One region of the Roseovarius halophilus (ex Wu et al. 2025) genome, then DNA from elsewhere that is predicted to be linked to it. Evidence: riboswitches for the same ligand, from Rfam matches in the RefSeq annotation. Region 1 holds a riboswitch; the other holds the start of a gene.

The links. A riboswitch is a leader RNA that binds a small molecule or an ion and turns the genes downstream of it on or off. The one in region 1 is predicted to bind glycine.
Region 2: linked by a shared signal. The riboswitch ahead of gcvT (glycine cleavage system aminomethyltransferase GcvT) and the one ahead of gcvT (glycine cleavage system aminomethyltransferase GcvT) in region 1 are both predicted to bind glycine.

What each region holds. Positions count from the first base shown of each region.
Region 1 covers NZ_JBKOTX010000191.1:1,051-9,962, reverse strand. The annotation lists partial or broken gene ACH107_RS26040 (aminotransferase class I/II-fold pyridoxal phosphate-dependent enzyme) at 1-192, shown strand, start outside; gene ACH107_RS26035 (MBL fold metallo-hydrolase) at 259-1,167, opposite strand; glycine riboswitch at 1,379-1,457, shown strand; partial or broken gene gcvT (glycine cleavage system aminomethyltransferase GcvT) at 1,523-1,654, shown strand; partial or broken gene ACH107_RS26025 (IS256 family transposase) at 1,719-2,956, opposite strand; gene ACH107_RS26020 (hypothetical protein) at 3,189-3,536, opposite strand; gene ACH107_RS26015 (hypothetical protein) at 3,904-4,233, shown strand; gene ACH107_RS26010 (HlyD family efflux transporter periplasmic adaptor subunit) at 4,335-5,498, shown strand; gene ACH107_RS26005 (glycosyltransferase) at 5,509-7,494, shown strand; gene ACH107_RS26000 (cache domain-containing protein) at 7,498-8,553, opposite strand; gene ACH107_RS25995 (glycosyl hydrolase family 8) at 8,671-8,912, shown strand, end outside.
Region 2 covers NZ_JBKOTX010000008.1:10-8,921, reverse strand. The annotation lists gene ACH107_RS02680 (monovalent cation/H+ antiporter subunit A) at 1-390, shown strand, start outside; gene ACH107_RS02675 (Na+/H+ antiporter subunit C) at 392-766, shown strand; gene ACH107_RS02670 (monovalent cation/H+ antiporter subunit D) at 763-2,295, shown strand; gene ACH107_RS02665 (Na+/H+ antiporter subunit E) at 2,299-2,790, shown strand; gene ACH107_RS02660 (K+/H+ antiporter subunit F) at 2,787-3,056, shown strand; gene ACH107_RS02655 (Na+/H+ antiporter subunit G) at 3,064-3,444, shown strand; gene gcvP (aminomethyl-transferring glycine dehydrogenase) at 3,481-6,330, opposite strand; gene gcvH (glycine cleavage system protein GcvH) at 6,384-6,746, opposite strand; gene gcvT (glycine cleavage system aminomethyltransferase GcvT) at 6,758-7,858, opposite strand; glycine riboswitch at 7,998-8,084, opposite strand; partial or broken gene ACH107_RS02635 (aminotransferase class I/II-fold pyridoxal phosphate-dependent enzyme) at 8,306-8,912, opposite strand, start outside.

The sequences.
Region 1 (8,912 bases):
GACACGCTGATGGACCGGTTCGGCATCTACATCCAGCCGATCAACTATCCCACCGTACCCAAGGGCACCGAGCGGCTGCGCATCACTCCCGGGCCGGTCCACGCGCAAGCCGATATCGAGCGGCTGGTCGGGGCGCTCTGCGATCTCTGGACCCAGTGCCAGCTGGCCCGTCAGCCACTCGCGGCGCAGTAGCGCGGAACAAATTTCCAGAAATTTGTTCGCGGGGCCGGGAAACCGGCCCCGCCGCCCGCCCGGTCATCAGGCCGCGACGAAGCGATAGGCATTGCCCGACGTCTCGGCGCGGCCGATCCCCGGATAGGGCAGGTGGAACCCGACGACCGCCATCTGCGCGCTGGCCAGCTGGTCCAGCAGGGCCGTGCGGGTCTGCACGCCCAACCCCGGGTCCTGGTCGGACCCGGACGGCCACTCGGGCCGTGCAAAGGCGACGTGGTCGTTGCCGATGCAATCGCCCAGCACCATGATGCTTTCACTGCCGCCGCGCAGCTCGAAGGCCATGTGGCCCGGCGTGTGCCCGAAAGTGGCGCGGGCGGCGACCCCGGGCAGGATTTCCGCGCCGTCCTCGAAGACCGTCAGCCGATCCTCCAGTTCGCCAAGGTAGCGGATCGCGCCGGCCGCGAAGGCGAGACGCGCCTCGCCGATGGTGTCGGGCGTGGCCGGGTCCAGCCAGTAGTCGCGCTCGACACGGCCGATCATGTACTCCGCCTGAGGAAAGACCAGATCGCCGAAATCGTCCTGCAGCCCCCAGAGGTGATCGGGATGGGCATGGGTAAAGACCACGTGGGTGACATCCGCGGGCGCGACGCCGATCGCGTCCAGCGCCTGCCAGAGCTTGCCCGCCGAGGGCATGAAGTTCGGCCCGGCGCCCACGTCGAAGATCACCGTGTTGGTGCCGTCGCGCATCAGCGTGATGTTGCAGTCCGGTGTCAGCTCGTTGCTGGTGATGCCGTGGCGCTCGAGGATGGCGGTGACCTCGTCCTGCGGCAACCCGCCGAACTGGAAGTCGCGCGGCAGCACCAGGTTGCCGTCGCTGAGCGTGTCGATGCGGATATCGCCCAGGGTGACCTGCGCATGGGTCCAGCGGGGCAGGGCGGCGGCGCCAAGGGCGGCGCTGCCGGTCAAAAGCAGGGTGCGGCGGTCGATGTGCATGGTGTCCTCCCGGTTTTCATATTCAATTTTCTCTATGTTAAAGCATGCTGCGCGTCACGGCAAAGCCAAACCTTTGCGTGACGCACCGGGGTGGGGGCTTGTGATCGGGGGGTGGTCGCGCTAGTGTTTCCATGCGTGACGGGAGAACTGGCATTGCCAGTGCCGAAGGAGCAACCGCCCCGGTAAACCGTCAGGCTTCAGGACCGCCGCGCTATAGGACTCTGGAGAGTGGTGCCACATGCACCCGCCGAAGGGATAGCGATCTCAGGCAAACGGACAGAGGGGGCATTGACGCGGGCCGCGCCCGCACCCAATGCCCGGGGGCCTGCCCCCGGCCCAACGGACCGGAGGCGGCATGGCCGACCTGAAACGAACACCGCTTTACGAGCTGCACGCCGGGCTTGGCGCGAAATTCGTCCCCTTCGCTGGCTACGAGATGCCTGTTCAGTACGCCCCCGGCGTCATGAAGGAACATCTCTGGACGCGCGAGAACTGATAGTGCCCCGTGGCGTGGTGTAAGAACGCCGACCTTCGGAAAGGTCCAGATCTGATCAGGTCGCCACGGCGGGCAACCTGATGTTGGGATTTTCGTTCACGCGCGCGAGGGTTTCAAGGCTCATGTATCGGCGCGCGACCGTCCATTCGTCGTTGGTCTCGAGCATGATTGCCCCGACGAGCCGGATGATGGCGTCGTCGTTCGGGAAGATGCCAACGACGTCGGTGCGCCGCTTGATCTCGCGGTTCACCCTGTCCAGCGGGTTCGTCGACGCGATCTGGGTCCAATGCTCGCGCGGGAAGTCCATGTAGGCGAGAACGTCGTCGCGCGAGGCGTCCATGAAGGTGCCGAGCTTGTCCTGCTTTTCACGGAGTGCATCCGCGACAGTGTCCCACTGGGCTTCCGCGTCGGCCTTGCTTTCCTGGGCAAAAATCGTCTTGAGCATCGCGGCCACCGTGGTGCGTTGCTTGGCCGGGGCATGGGCCAGGGCGTTGCGCATCCAGTGAACCCGACAGCGCTGGTGGGTAGCACTGAAGACCCGGCGCGCCGCCGCCCGCAGCCCCTTGTGGTCGTCAGCGATCACAAGCTTCACGCCGCGCAGGCCGCGGTCGGCCAGAGACCGCAGGAAGTCGGTCCAGAACGGTAAGCGGGACCAGAAAACGATCCGGGGGATCGTTTTCCCCGCGCACGCCTCGGATGGGCCGGTGGCGACACCCAGAACCTCGCGCTTGCCGTCCTCGTTGACCGCCACGGCCACTATCACGGCACGGCTGATGATGCGCCCGCCCTCGCGGACCTTCAAGTAGGTCGCATCAAGCCAGAGATAGGGCCAGGCCCCCTCCAGGGGCCGCGACAAAAACGTGTTCACGCGCTCGTCGATCTCGGCACAGAGCCGGCTAACCTGGCTCTTCGACATGCCGCCCGCACCCATGGCCTTGACCAGATCGTCCACCGAGCGGGTGGAAATCCCCTGAACGTAGGCTTCCTGTATCACAGCCACGAGGGCCTTCTCGGCCGTGCGCCGGGGCTCGAGGAAACTAGGAAGGTAGCTGCCCTTGCGCAGCTTCGGGATCTCCAGCGGGATGCGACCCCCCGGGTGTCCCAATCGCGGTCGCGGTATCCGTTTCGCTGAACTTCCCGAAGGGGCGAACGCGCACCCTTGGCCGCGCCGGTCTGCGTCTCCACCTCGGCTTCCATGATCCGGCTGGCCGCAAAGGCCAGCATTTCACGCACAAGATCGCCATCGGCCTGCTGTTCAACCAGATCAAGCAGTGCCATTCTCTCATCGGTCATCGTCATCTCCGTCTTTGGTTTCGAGTTTTGCAACCCAAACCTTTGCCGAAGATCGACGGTGGCCGCCAGCGTCACCACCGGCCGCGCGCTGCGCTACGCCGAGGGCTCCGCGCGCGGCCTCTTACACCAATCGTTGGGACACTATCGGTGGCGGAATTGCCTGCGTGGTCCAGCAACACCCACATCAGCGGCACTCGAAACCGTCACGTGACAATGGCCAGAACCAGCACGTTCACATCGCGCGATCCCAGTTTCCAGTTGGTACGGTCGAGCGCGAGGAGCTTAGGCGCTTGAGGTTCAGCATTCGCACGACCAGCCGCGCGGCGATGTCGCTGTCCAGCTGCACGAACTGGAAGAAGCGCTGCAGACGACGGTAATTCGATCCATGCTGCGCGTCGCCCGGAAACTGGCTGGCCAGATGCGAAAGGTTCACCGTGCGCCCGTTCGCAAGCCCGACCAGCAGCACGGCCAGCGTTTCCAGCCGCGTCTTGCTCAGATCGAAATGCGGGCTATCTTTTCCATCAGAGGGGCGATAAGGGACATGAGCATCGTGAAGATCCTTGTGGTAGAGAATCTTCAAAATCGAGTCCAAATCGCCCCTCAAAGCAACAGCGTCGTGTACCGTGGAGCAAGACCGGGAAAATGTATCCGGAAGCGCAGCACATCTTTCTGGATGGAATAACCATGCGTAATTGGCTTACACATCCTCTTTGCGCTGCAATCCTGTCGGGAATGGTCGCACTTATCACACTCGCAAATCCCGGTCCGGCGGTGGCGGATGGCGCGTTTGCACAGTTCGACTATGCCCCTAAGGCATCGAGCTTGACCGGCACCATTGGCGCGACCTTGTCACCGCCACCATTGGCTGGTAGGATTTCGAGGAGGGACATGCCACGACGCTTTGGGGTAATTACGGCGTGCCGTTGGGACCCGGAGCATGGCTGCGCGTGGGACCATCGCTGCGTATCGACAACACCAGGGATGTCGATTTGGGGGCCAAGATCGGTGTCGAACGGTTCTTGATGAACGAGTGGGCCACGCTGTTTCTGCTAGGGGAATTCAACACGACCGCGCGCGAGTATCTCCTGCTGGCGCAGGTCGGGCATCGCGCCACGGGAATCGCGGCCGAGGTCTCGCTCCAAGGCAACAATGACGCGTTTCGCGAGGAATCGCTCGCGCTCAGCTACCAGCTGCGCGAGACCCCCGTGCGGCTGCGGCTGGGATATCGCTTCAACGCCGAAAAGATCTTCGTCGGATTCTCGGTCAACACGTTCTGAAGGGTGATCACATCCTGTCGCGCAGAAAGCCCCCTATCCGGCCGCACGGGCCGCGTGAGAGGGGGCCATAGTCGCGAAACTTTCCATAGCTGGAGGCGGACATGAAATACACACGTCTGATTATCGGGGTCGCGATCATCATCGTCGCCGGCTGGATCATCATTGGCGAGCAGATCACCGGGGCGAGCGCCAACGCCGTGGTCAACGCCCCGCTCAGCACCGTGCGCGCGCCGATCGCGGGCCAGTTGAGCCTGCCCGATCGCGGTCTGGGCGCACCGGTTTCTGATGGCAAGGAAATTGCGACCGTCACCGATGCGCGCGTGGACCGCGTGCGGCTCGACGATCTGCTGATTGAGCGCGCGTTTGCAGATGCCGAGCAGATGCGTCTCGAGAGCCAGATCGAGGAGACCGAAGTGGTGATGCAGCGGCTTGTAGCGCGCTCCGAGCACTTCACGGCGGCGCGGATCGACGAGCTTGAAACCCGGCTGTCGCATGCGCGCGCCCGTCTCGACCTGCTGCAGGCCGGGCTTGAAGGCGACGCCATGATCGACGGGTTGCTCGAGGACGGCCAGCTTCAGGATCTGGGCGATCCGCGCGTGCCGGGGAGCGCGCTTGAATATGCGCTCGAGCGTGTCGCCGTGCTCGAGATCGAGCTGGCGACGACACAGGATGGCGTGTTCCTGGGCGACGGCTACAACGACGCGCCCAATGCCGAGCAACGCCGCGTCGAGCTTGAAACGATGCAGGGCAATCAGGTCGCCAGGCTTACCGAGGCGAAGGCACGGCTCCAGGCCATCGACGACCGGATCGACCGAGAGCGGCTGCGCGTCAACCGTGCCGGGGTCGCGTCATTGCCCGCGCCCGTGGACGGGCAGGTCTGGGAGGTGCTGGCCTCTGATGGCGAGCACGTGCAGCGCGGTGATGCCCTCGTGCGGCTCCTCGATTGCCGCGACACGATGGTGACGCTGTCGGTTACAGAAAGCGTCTACAACGATCTGAGGGTCGGCGACGAGGCGCGGTTCCGCCTTTCGGGCGGTGGCGAGGCGCATCCCGGCACTGTGTTGCGACTTGCGGGGTCGGGGGCCGGAACGTTTTATCGCAACCTCGCCGTCTCGCCGAGCCAGCTTCACCTCGAAGGCTACAATGTCACAATTCTTGTGCCGGCGTTGCGCGAGGACGCGGATGCGCATTGCGCGGTAGGCCGGACCGGCCAAGCCTTTTTCGAACGTCGCCCGCTCGACTGGCTGCGCGGCTTGTGGAACTGAGCCCGCATCGATGACGTTCTTCCCGTATTTGACCGCGTTCGACGTGAGCCTTGCGCATCTTGCGCTGGTCGCAGGTGCGGCGCTTATCCTGCCGTTCGTCATCGACCGCGAGACGTCTTTGCACCGGGTGGCGCTGTTCGTGGTGGCATGGGGGCTGGCGATCAGGTACGCGCACTGGCGCGCGACCGAAACGCTCGCGCCGCTCGGGCTGACCTGGGACTGGGCCGCAAGCTGGTCATTTTTCGCGTTCGAGATGCTGGCGCTTATCTCGTCGCTGAGCGCCTTCGTCATTATGTCCCGGGTGCGGGTGCGCCATACCGAGGCGGACGAGAACGCCGAATGGTGGGCGCCCGATCCGCCGCCTCGTGTCGCGGTGCTGATCGCGACCTATAACGAGGATCAAGAGACGCTCGAGCGTACGATCATCGGCACGCAGGTCCTCGATCATGACCGCCTCGACATGCTGGTCCTCGATGACGGGCGGCGCGACTGGCTGGCAGAGCTATGCGCCGCGCGCGGTGTGCGTCACGTCACCCGTCCCGACAATCTTGGCGCCAAGGCCGGGAACATCAATCACGCCTTGCACTTGCTCGAGGCCGAGGGCCCACCCGATTTCATCGCGGTTCTCGATGCCGATTTCGTTCCGCACCGGCAGTTCCTCACCCGCACGCTGGCGCTTTTTCACGCGCCGGACGTAGGGCTAGTGCAGACGCCGCAGCACTTCTTCAACGCCGATCCGATCCAGCACAATCTCGGGCTGTCGCGATCCTATCCCGACGAGCAGCGGTTCTTCTTCGATCACATGCAGCCCGCCCGCGATGGTTGGGGCACCGCGTTCTGCTGCGGCACCTCGTCGGTGATCCGGTGGCCGGCCGTTGCGGATGTCGGCGGCTTTCCGACGGAAAGCATCACCGAGGATTTCATGCTGACCCTCACCTTGCAGGACAAGGGCTGGCGCACTGTCTACCTGGACGAGCCGCTGACCGAAGGGCTCGCGCCGGAGGGGCTGAAGGAATACGTCGCGCAGCGCGCGCGCTGGTGCCTGGGGCTGATGCAGATTGCGCGCTCGCGGCATGGACCATTGGGCGACACCGCCCTTCGGCTCCGCGATCGTTGGAGTGTCACGGATTCGGTCTTCTACTGGTTGACAAGCTTTGCGTTCCGCCTTGCCGCCGTGGTCTATCCACTGCTTTACTGGTTCTTCAACATCACCGTTGTCGATGCCGAGGTTCCCGACGTTATCAGTTATTTCGGGGTCTACTTCCTGTGGATCCTGACCGTGCTGAACCTGCTATCGCGCGGTATGGTGGTACCCATACTCAATGAAGTCAGCCAGCTTGTTGCCGCGATCCCGGTCACCCGCGCCGCCGTGGTGGGGCTCTTGCGCCCCAAGGGTCATCCGTTTTCGGTGACCGCCAAGGGCGGCGATCGTAGCCGCATCATCGTGCAATGGCGTCTGATGATGCCGTTCGCGGTGCTGCTGGTGCTGACCCTCGCCGGGCTTTTGATCGGTATCGTTTCGGACCGGTTCGCGTACCACGATACGGGCGACGGCAAGGCGGTGATCCTGTTTTGGACGCTTTACAATCTCGTGGTCCTGTCGGTCACGGTGCTGGCCTGCGTGGAGCTGCCCCGCCGCGAGCGCCACGTCGCGGATGCGCCTGAGCGGGCCATATTCGCACCAGAGGGCGGGCCGCCGCGCCGGGTCTGGCTTGCCAGCCTGACGCGCGATGTGGTGCGCATTCGCGGCGTTCCGATGGAGCCTGGCACGCGCGGCATCATGCAGATCCGCGATGTGGGCGACGTGCCAGTGACCGTGTTCTCGCGCGAGGACGATGGCGCGCGTCTGCATCTCTTCCCCGAGCCGACCGAGCATGACGCGCTTTTGCGGCGTTTCTACACCCAGGGCGACGCACCTAGCATCCGGGCGGCGCATTTTTTCAGCATCTTGCACGATGCCGCGTGGCGGTTGTCTTTTCGGCGCCGCGGTGAGTGAAGGTTATTTCTCGAACCGCGATTGCAGACGCATGAGTGCCGCCGACAGGCGTCTCGCCTCGGCAGTGCAACGGCTTTCATAGGGATAGACCTCGGCCCCGTCGGCGATGTCTTCGGCAGTTTGCGCGAGCATTCTGAACGGCACGAGGAACAGCTTGGAGAAGGTCACCGCGAGCAGTAACACGAGCCCGGTGCCGACGGCGAGCCCGGTCGAGACGATTCCGGCGACCACGGTGCGGCCGCCGGTCACGGCGCCTGTCCCGATGCGCCCCATCATGCGCCACCCCAAAGACGGCATCTCACCACTGACGACCTGCGGGATCGTGGCGGTGTAATACTGCTTCCCATCGGGCCATGTTTTGGCCCCGGTCGCGGCCCGCATGCTGGGCAGGTTCAGACGCTCTGCGTCGGTGCCGTCGGTCGCGATGATGATTTCCCCGTCGCCGCTGATGAGATAGAGTTCCATCTCCAGCGCGTCAGCGCTTTCGCGGAGGAACCGCTTGGCCCAGGCGAAACCGATGCGGAACCCGATCACCCCCAACGGATCGCCGTTGTGATCGGTTACCGGACGGGCGAGGTCGATGAACCTGATCGGCTCGGCCTCGGTCGCGCCTAGCAACTCGCTGAGCAGCACTGCGCCATGCACGTCCCCGGCGAAATCGCTTTCGAGACCGCGCTGAAACCACGGTTGCGCGCCGAAATTGGCCCCCTTGCGCATCCCGTTCGAGGCCGCAAGAACTGTGCCGTCGAGGCCTGTAAACCCCGCCCACGAGACCCGGTCCCCGGTCGCGGCATCCAGCATCGGTCGCAGGTTCTCAAGCCCTGTCGTGGTCATCCGCTCGCCGATATGGTCGAGGCTAAGCCAATCGGCGCCGAGCGCGCGACCGAAGTCATGTGCCGCGGCGCGGGTGCGCACACCGACCGCGGTTTCGAGCGCGTCGACCTCGTATGTTCGCGTCCGGTCGAGGACCAGCCAGGTCATGAGCATGGCAAAAAGCGCGATCCCAACAGCGATGAAGCTGAAGAAGGCGCGGGTCAGGGTCAGCGATTGAAGGAGCATTGGTTTCCTTGCAAATTTACCGGATCCTTGCATTGTGCTGGATATTTCACATGATTAGTCTCACAAGTTAGTGCAAGACGTCTGTAGGTCGAGATCCGAACGCATACATGGGGGGATATGGAGATGCGCCGGCGGGCATGTCTGGCTCTGATGACAGGTGCCGTGGCAAGTCCCGTCAGCGCGATGTCCTTTGGCATGTCGGAAAGCTGGACCGACTGGAAGGCTGCGTTCCTGCGGCCCGAGGGTCGTGTGGTCGATGCGTTGCAGGACGGCGCGAGCCATTCCGAGGGGCAGGGCTACGGTATGCTGCTGGCCGCGTTCGGGGAGGATGCGCAGGCTTTTGCTACAATGTACGACTG
Region 2 (8,912 bases), on a different contig from region 1:
GTCGCGGGGCTGGTGGTCTCGATCGCGCTGCTGATGCAGTACATGGCCTCGGGCTTTGCCTGGACGCAGAACCGCCAGCGGATCAAGTATCACACCATGATCGGCTGGGGCGTGCTGATCGCCGGGTTGACCGGTGCGGGGGCCTGGCTGGCGGGCAAGCCCTTCCTGACCAGCGCCTTCGGCTATGTCCACTGGCCCCCCATCGAGGAGTTCGAGCTGGCCACGGCCATGGCCTTCGACCTGGGCGTCTTCCTGACCGTGCTGGGGGCGGTGATGCTGATGCTCTACAGCCTGTCGCGGCTGGCCCGCCACGCCGGCGAGACCGTCAACCTGGAGCCGATGGATTACGACCCAGTCGTGCGCGCCGACACGCGCGAGGAGGAGGCCTGACATGGAAATGATCGTCGCCAGCGCCGTGGGCGTGCTGACATCTGCCGGGGTTTACCTGGTGCTGCGCCTGCGCGCCTTCCCGGTGATCCTGGGGCTGGCGCTGCTGTCCTACGCGGTCAACGTGTTCCTGTTTGCTGCGGGCAAGCTGACCACCGATATGCCGCCGATCCTGTCACCCTACGGTGCCGCCAGCTATACCGACCCACTGCCACAGGCGCTGGTGCTGACGGCCATCGTGATTTCCTTCGGGATGACCGCGGTGCTCGTCATGGTGACGCTCGGGGCCTTCCTGGAATCCGACAGCGACCGGATCGACCTGGGCCGGTCCGAGAATGCCCCGATGCCCGGCGACGACGGCGGAGAGGACGCGAAATGAGCCACTGGATCATCGCGCCGGTCATCCTGCCGGCGCTTCTCGCCCCCATCATCGGCTTTGTCATGCGCCACGACATCCGCCTGGCGCGGGTCTTTTCGCTGGCCGGAACGCTGGCCGTGCTGACCATCGCGCTGGGGCTGGTGGTGCAGGCCGCGGGCGGCGACACCGAGGTCTACCGCCTGGGCGACTGGCCCGCGCCCTTCGGGATCGTGCTGGTGCTGGACCGGCTCTCGGCGCTCATGGTGCTCTTGACCGCCGTGCTGGCGCTGATCGTGCTGACCCATGCCACGGCGACGGGCTGGGACGCGCGCGGCCGCCATTTCCACGCCCTGTTCCAGTTCCAGCTCATGGGTATTTGCGGGGCCTTCCTGACCGGCGACATCTTCAACCTGTTCGTCTTCTTCGAGATCCTGCTCATCGCCTCTTACGGACTGATGATCCACGGCGGCGGGCGCGATCGGATGCGCGCGGGCTTGCAGTACGTCGTCATAAACCTGGCGGGTTCGACGCTGTTCCTGTTCGCGCTCGGGGTTGTCTACGCCACCACAGGCACGCTCAACATCGCCGACCTTGCCCAGAAGGTGCCCCAAATCCCCCTGGAGGAGGCCGCGCTGGTCCGCCTGGCCATGATGCTGCTGCTGGTTGTCTTCGCGGTGAAGGCTGCGGTGTTCCCGGTGCAATTCTGGCTGCCGGGGGCCTATTCCAACGCGCCCGCGCCGGTCGCGGCACTGTTCGCCATCATGACCAAGGTCGGCGCCTATTCCATCATCCGCGTGCACACCACCGTCTTTGGCCCCGGCGCCGAGGCGACCGAGGGCCTGGCCGGGGACTGGCTGTTTCCGGCGGCGGTCGTGACGGTGGCCATAGGGGCCGCGGGGGTGCTGGGCGCGCGGCGGTTGCGCCCGCTGATCGCCTTTTCGGTGCTGGGGTCCATGGGCACGCTGATGCTGGCGGTCGCGGCCTTCGTCCCCGCGGCGCTGACAGCGGGGCTCTATTACCTGGTGCATTCGACCTTTGCCGCCGCCGCGCTGTTCCTGGTGGCCGACCTCGTGATGGCGCAACGCGGCGGCAATGACACCCTGGCGACCCGTCCGGCGATCGCACAAAACGGGCTGATGGCCGCGCTCTTCTTCGCCGCCGCCGTCGCAATGGCGGGGATGCCCCCCTTGTCGGGCTTTCTGGGCAAGCTGCTGGTCCTGGACGCGCTGCGCGCGCCCGGCGTGATCGGCTGGGCCTGGGCGGCGATCCTGGTGGGGTCATTGGTGACAATCGTGGGCTTTGCCCGCGCGGGCAGCGCCCTGTTCTGGAAATCCACGGCCCTGGCCGCGCCCGGCGACGGCCCAGACGCGCCCGCGCCGAGGCCGGCAGGGCCCCTGCAGGTGGCTCCGGTCGTCGTCACTGTCGGCCTACTCGGGGCGCTGGCGGTCTTTGCTGGGCCGCTGGCCGGCTACCTCGAGGCCACAAGCGGCCAGATCTTCGACCGGGCGGGCTATGTCGGCGCCGTGCTGAGCACACGCGGAGGGTCCTGATCCATGGTGTCGCGTCTTCTTCCGCATCCACTGCTGAGCCTCACGCTGGTCCTCGTCTGGCTGGGCCTGGTCAACACCGTGACCCTGGGCAACCTGATCCTGGGCAGCATCTTCGGATTGGTCGTGCCGCTGCTGACCTCGCCCTACTGGCCCGACCGGCCCCGAATCCGCCGGCCCCTCCGTGTCATGGAGTACGTCCTTGTCGTGCTCTGGGACATCGTGGTCGCCAACATCCAGGTGGCCCTGATCATCCTGTTCAAGCGCAACGACGCCATCACGTCACGCTGGATCACCGTGCCGCTGCAACTGACCTCGGCCGAGGCGATCACTGTGCTGGCCGGGACCATCACCATGACGCCGGGCACCGTATCGGCCTCGCTGTCGGCCGATGCCGGGGCGATCCTCGTCCACTGCCTGCACACCGATGACCCGGACGCCGTGCGCGACCAGATCAAGCTTCGCTACGAACGCCGCCTGATGGAGATTTTCCAATGATGACCGCCGCGCTTGTCTTTGCCTTCGGAAGTTTCGGCCTGGGCCTGCTGTTCAACCTCTGGCGCATCAGCACCGGTCCCGATGCCGCCGATCGCATCCTCGCGCTGGACACCATGGTCATCAATGCCATCGCGCTGCTGATCCTTTACGGCATCTACCGCGGCACGGCCATGTATTACGAGGCCGCGATGCTGGTCGCCATGGTCGGCTTCGTGTCTACCGTCGCCTACTGCCGCTTCGTCCTGCGCGGCGACATCATCGAGTGAGGCCCGCATGTCCCTGATCGCCGAAATCACCATCAGTTTCTTCCTGGTCGTCGCCGGCGTCTTCGGGCTGGTCGGCTCTTTCGGCCTTATCAAGCTGCCCGACAGCATGCAGCGACTGCACGCGCCGACCAAGGCGACGACGCTCGGAGTGGGCGGCGTGCTGATCGCCTCGATGCTCTATTTCCTGCTGGTCAAGGAAACGCTGTCGTTCCACGAATTGCTGATCACGCTTTTTTTGTTCCTGACCGCGCCGATCACGGCAAATTTCATCGCCAAGACCTTCATCACCCGCAACGTGCGGCCCAAGGACCTGCCCGAGACCGGCGATCACTACGGCTGGGCCCCCTACGACGATCCACCGCCGTTGCGGGACGACACGAAAGACTAACCGCGCGCGGAGGCCGGACCGGCCCCCGCGCTGCCATTACTCGGCCGCTTCGCGGTAATCCTCAAGCGGCGGGCAGGTGCAGACAAGGTTGCGGTCGCCGTAGACATTGTCGACCCGGCCCACCGGGGCCCAGTATTTGTCCACACGGAAGCTGCCCGCCGGGAAACATGCGACCTCGCGCGAATAGGGCCGGTCCCAGTCCTCCTTGACCATGTCCTGCATGGTGTGCGGCGCATGCTTGAGGGGATTGTTGTCCTGCGGCCAGTCACCCGCAGCGACCTTGCGGATTTCCTCGCGGATGCCCAGCATGGCGTCGCAGAAGCGGTCAAGCTCGGCCTTGGTCTCGCTCTCGGTGGGCTCGACCATGAGCGTTCCGGCCACCGGCCAGGACATGGTCGGCGCGTGGAACCCGCAATCCATCAGGCGCTTGGCGATGTCATCGACCGTGACGCCGACCTGCGTGAAGGGGCGGGTGTCGATGATGCACTCGTGCGCGACATGGCCCTTATCGCCTGAAAACAGGACGTCGTAGGCGCCTTCCAGCCGCTTGGCGATGTAGTTGGCGTTGAGGATCGCCACCCGGGTCGCCTGGGTCAGCCCCTTGCCGCCCATCATCAGCACATAGGCCCAGGAGATCGGCAGGATCGAAGGCGAGCCAAAAGGTGCCGCCGAGACCGGCCCCTGGCCGTCGCCCGTTGCCGGATGCCCCGGAAGGTAGGGGGCCAGCTGCGCCTTGACCCCGATCGGCCCCATGCCGGGGCCACCCCCGCCGTGCGGGATGCAGAAGGTCTTGTGCAGGTTCAGGTGGCTGACGTCCGCGCCGATCTCGCCCGGTTTGGACAGGCCCACCATGGCATTCAGGTTGGCCCCGTCGAGGTAGACCTGGCCGCCGAAGGCGTGCGTGATCTCGCAGACCTCGCGCACGGTGTCCTCGAAGACGCCATGCGTGCTGGGATAGGTGATCATGCAGGCGGCCAGGGTGTCGCCCGCGGCCTCGGCCTTGGCGCGGAAATCCTCCACGTCGATGTCACCGCGGTCGGTGCAGTTCACCACCACCACGTCCATGCCGCACATGTGCGCGCTGGCCCCGTTGGTGCCGTGGGCATTGACCGGGATCAGGCAGGTCTTGCGCCCGGTGTCGCCGCGGGCGGCATGATAGCCCATGATCGCCAGCAGGCCGGCGTATTCGCCCTGCGCGCCCGCGTTGGGCTGCATCGACATGGCGTCATAGCCGGTGATGGTGCAGAGCTTGTCGGACAGATCCGCGATCAGCTCGGCATAGCCCTGCCACTGGTCGTCGGGCGCGAAGGGATGGATCAGGCTGAACTCGCGCCAGCTGACCGGCATCATCTCGGCGGCCGAATTGAGCTTCATCGTGCAGGAGCCCAGCGGGATCATTGCCCGGTCGAGCGCCAGGTCGCGGTCGGACAGGCGCCGCATGTAGCGCATCATCTCGGTCTCGGCCCGGTTCATGTGGAACACCGGGTGCTCCATGTAGCCGCTGCGGCGGTGCAGCGCCTCGGGCACGCGATATTCCGGTTTCAGGTCCTCGTCCTTGCGATCGATACCGAAGGCGCGCCAGACCTTCTCGATCACGGGCCGCCGCGTCGCCTCGTCCAACGAGATGCCGATGGCCTTGTCACCCACGGCGCGCAGGTTGATGCCCTCGTCCACGGCGGCTGTCATGATCGCCTTCTGCGCGGCGCCGACCTCGACCGTGATCGTGTCGAAGAACGCGCCGGGCTGCACCTGGAAACCCGCTTCTTCGAGACCTCGGGCCAGCCGCACCGTTTTGCGGTGGATGCGCTGCGCGATGGCCTTGAGCCCCTCGGGCCCATGGAAGACCCCGTAGAAAGACGCCATGACCGCCAACAGGGCCTGCGCGGTGCAGACGTTGCTGGTCGCCTTTTCGCGGCGGATATGCTGTTCGCGGGTCTGCAGCGACAGCCGGTAGGCCGTGTTGCCATGGCTGTCGACGCTGACGCCGACAATCCGGCCCGGCATGTGCCGCTTGTAGGCCGTCTTGCAGGCGAAAAAGGCAGCATGCGGCCCGCCCAACCCCATGGGCACGCCAAAGCGCTGGGTGTTGCCTACGGCGATATCCGCGCCCATGGCACCCGGCTCCTTGAGCAGGGTCAGCGCCAGCAGGTCGGCGGCGACGATGCCGATCGCCTTTTGCGCGTGCAACGCCGCGATCTGCGGCGTGACATCGCGCAGGCCCCCGTGGGTGCCCGGATACTGGAAGATCGCCCCGAAGACCGCCGCGGCGTCCATGTCCTCGGGCGCGCCCACGATCACCTCGATGCCCAGCGGCGCGGCGCGGGTCTTCATCACGGCGATGTTCTGGGGATGGCAGTTCTCGTCCACGAAGAATCCGGTGGCCTTCGACTTGGCCACCCGCTGCGCCATGACCATGGCCTCGGCGCAGGCGGTCGCCTCGTCCAGCAGAGAAGCATTGGCGATCTCCAGGCCCGTCAGGTCGGCCACCATGGTCTGAAAGTTCAGAAGCGCTTCGAGGCGGCCTTGCGAAATCTCGGGCTGGTAAGGGGTATAGGCGGTGTACCAGGCGGGATTCTCAAGCACGTTGCGCTGGATCACCGGCGGCGTGACGGTGCCGTGATAGCCCTGCCCGATCAGGCTGGTCAGAACCTTGTTCTTTGCTGCGACCCCGCGCATGTGGTTGAGCAGCTTGCGCTCGCTCATCGGCTTGCCGAAATCCAGCGGCTCGGCCTGGCGGATCGCCTGCGGCACGGTCTCGTCGATCAGCTGGTCGAGGCTGTCCACACCGATCACCTTGAACATCTCGTCCATCTCGGCGGGCGAGGGCCCGATGTGGCGACGGTTGGCGAAGTCATAGGGAAGATAGTCGGTCGGGGTGAAGGGCATCGAACACCTGTTTCCTTGGGTTGAAAGTAACGCGCGGGCGGGGGCGGCGCCCCCTATGCGCCGATGAAGTCCTTGTAGGCGTCGGCATCCATCAGGCTGTCGAGCGCCGACAGGTCCGCCACCTTCATCTTGAAGAACCAGGCCTCGCCCAGCGGGTCGGCGTTGACCAGCTCGGGGGTGTCGGCAAGGGCCTCGTTGATCTCGACGATCTCGCCGTCCAGCGGCGCGAGGATGTCCGAGGCCGCCTTGACGCTCTCGATCACCACGACCTCGTCATCCTTGGCCACCTCGTCGCCCGCCTCGGGCAGTTCGACAAAGACGACGTCGCCCAGCTGGGTCGAGGCGTGCTCGGTGATGCCGACCACCACAAGTTCGCCCTCGACGCGCAGCCATTCATGTTCTTCGGTGAATTTCATGTCTCTCTCCTTCAGGTCTTGTAGCTGGATGGCCGGAACGGCAGTTCACAGGCGGTCACGGGCAGGCGCTTGCCGCGCACCTCGCCCCAGAGCGGGGTGCCCAGGGCGGCATGCGCCGTGCCCACGTAGCCCATGGAAATCGCACATCCGGTCGACGGGCCATGGGCGCCGGAGGTCACTTCGCCCACGGGGCTTGCCGCCTCTTCTTCGGCAAACAGCGGCGTGCCCGCGCGCATCGGCGCGCGGCCCTCGGGGCGCAGGCCGACGCGCAACCGCGCTGGCCCGTCGACCAGATGGTGGCGGATGCGCGCGAAACCGGGGTAATCGCCCGCCTCGCGCCGGGCCTTCTGGATTGCCCAGGTCAGGTTCGCCTCGACCGGTGTGGTGGTCTCGTCCAGGTCGGCGCCATAGAGACACAGCCCGGCCTCCAGCCGCAGGCTGTCGCGGGCGCCAAGGCCCACCGGCGCGACCGCGTCGTCCTCCAGCAGCGCCCGGGCCAGCGCCTCGGCGCTCTCGGAGGGCACGGATATCTCGAAGCCGTCCTCGCCGGTATAGCCCGACCGCGAAATCCACAGGTCGCCGAAATCCGACGCATGGGTCTCGACGTCCATGAACCGCATCTGCAGCACGTCGGGCATAAGCCGCGAGAGCGCCGCCTCGGCCTTTGGGCCTTGCAGCGCCAGCAGCGCGCGGTCGGTGACCTCTTCGACCTGCGTCGTTGCAAGCCCCGCGCGCAGATGGGCGATGTCGGCGGCCTTGCAGGCGGCATTGACCACCGCAAAGAGGTGATCGCCCCGGTTGGCGACCATCAGGTCATCGAGAATCCCGCCCTGGTCATTGGTGAAGAAGGCATAGCGCTGCCGGCCCGGCTTGAGGGTCTGCACCGCCTGGGGCACCAGCCGCTCCAGCTCGGCCGCCGCCTGCGCACCGCGCAGGATCACCTGCCCCATGTGACTGACATCGAAGAGCCCTGCGTTCTCGCGCGTCCAGAGATGTTCCTTCATGACGCCGGGGGCGTACTGAACAGGCATCTCGTAGCCCGCGAAGGGGACGAATTTCGCGCCAAGCCCGGCGTGCAGCTCGTAAAGCGGTGTTCGTTTCAGGTCGGCCATGCCGCCTCCGGTCCGTTGGGCCGGGGGCAGGCCCCCGGGCATTGGGTGCGGGCGCGGCCCGCGTCAATGCCCCCTCTGTCCGTTTGCCTGAGATCGCTATCCCTTCGGCGGGTGCATGTGGCACCACTCTCCAGAGTCCTATAGCGCGGCGGTCCTGAAGCCTGAGAGTTTACCGGGGCGGTTGCTCCTTCGGCACTGGCAATGCCAGTTCTCCCGTCGCGCAACCAAGCTTAGCGCGGGGACTTCCCGATCACAAGTCCCCCGTGGTGCCCGGCCCGCAAGGCTTCGGTGTGTCCCATGGCCCCGCTTGCGCGCCAAGCGGCCCCATGCGTTGGCAGGCCCTTGCGATGCCCGCACCATCTGGGCCTCGCCGCGCCCGAAACTATCGGCCAAGCACCCACGTAACGTCGACAAGGGTCGTGCGACGCGCATTTTCGCGAAAACGCTTCACTGCGCCGCCAGGGGCTGCCGGGCAAGCTGGCATTGGGTCCAGAGGTCGCAAAGCGCGCCCACCAGGCGGTCGATGTCCGCCTCGGAATGCACCGGGCCGGGGGTGATGCGCAGCCGCTCGGCACCCTTGGGCACGGTCGGGTAATTGATCGGCTGGATGTAGATCCCGAAGCGATCCATCAGCATGTCGCTGATGAACTTGCACTTGACCGGGTCGCCCACCATCACGGGGATGATGTGCCCGGGGTTCGGTATATGCGGGATGCCGATCTCGTCGAGCCGCGCGCGCACCTGCGCCACCTTGTCCTTTTGCAGGGCGCGTTCGGCCCCAGATGCCTTGAGGTGCCGGATCGAGACGCAGGCCCCCGCGGCCACCGCCGGCGGCAGGGCCGTGGTGAAGATGAAGCCGCTGGAGAAGGACCGCACGAAATCCACGAGGTCTGCCGAGGCAGCGATATAGCCGCCCACCACGCCGAAGGCCTTGCCCAGCGTGCCCTCGATGATGCTCACACGGTCCATCAGCCCCTCGCGCTCGGCGATGCCGCCGCCGCGCGGGCCGTACATGCCCACGGCATGGACCTCGTCGAGATAGGTCATGGCATTG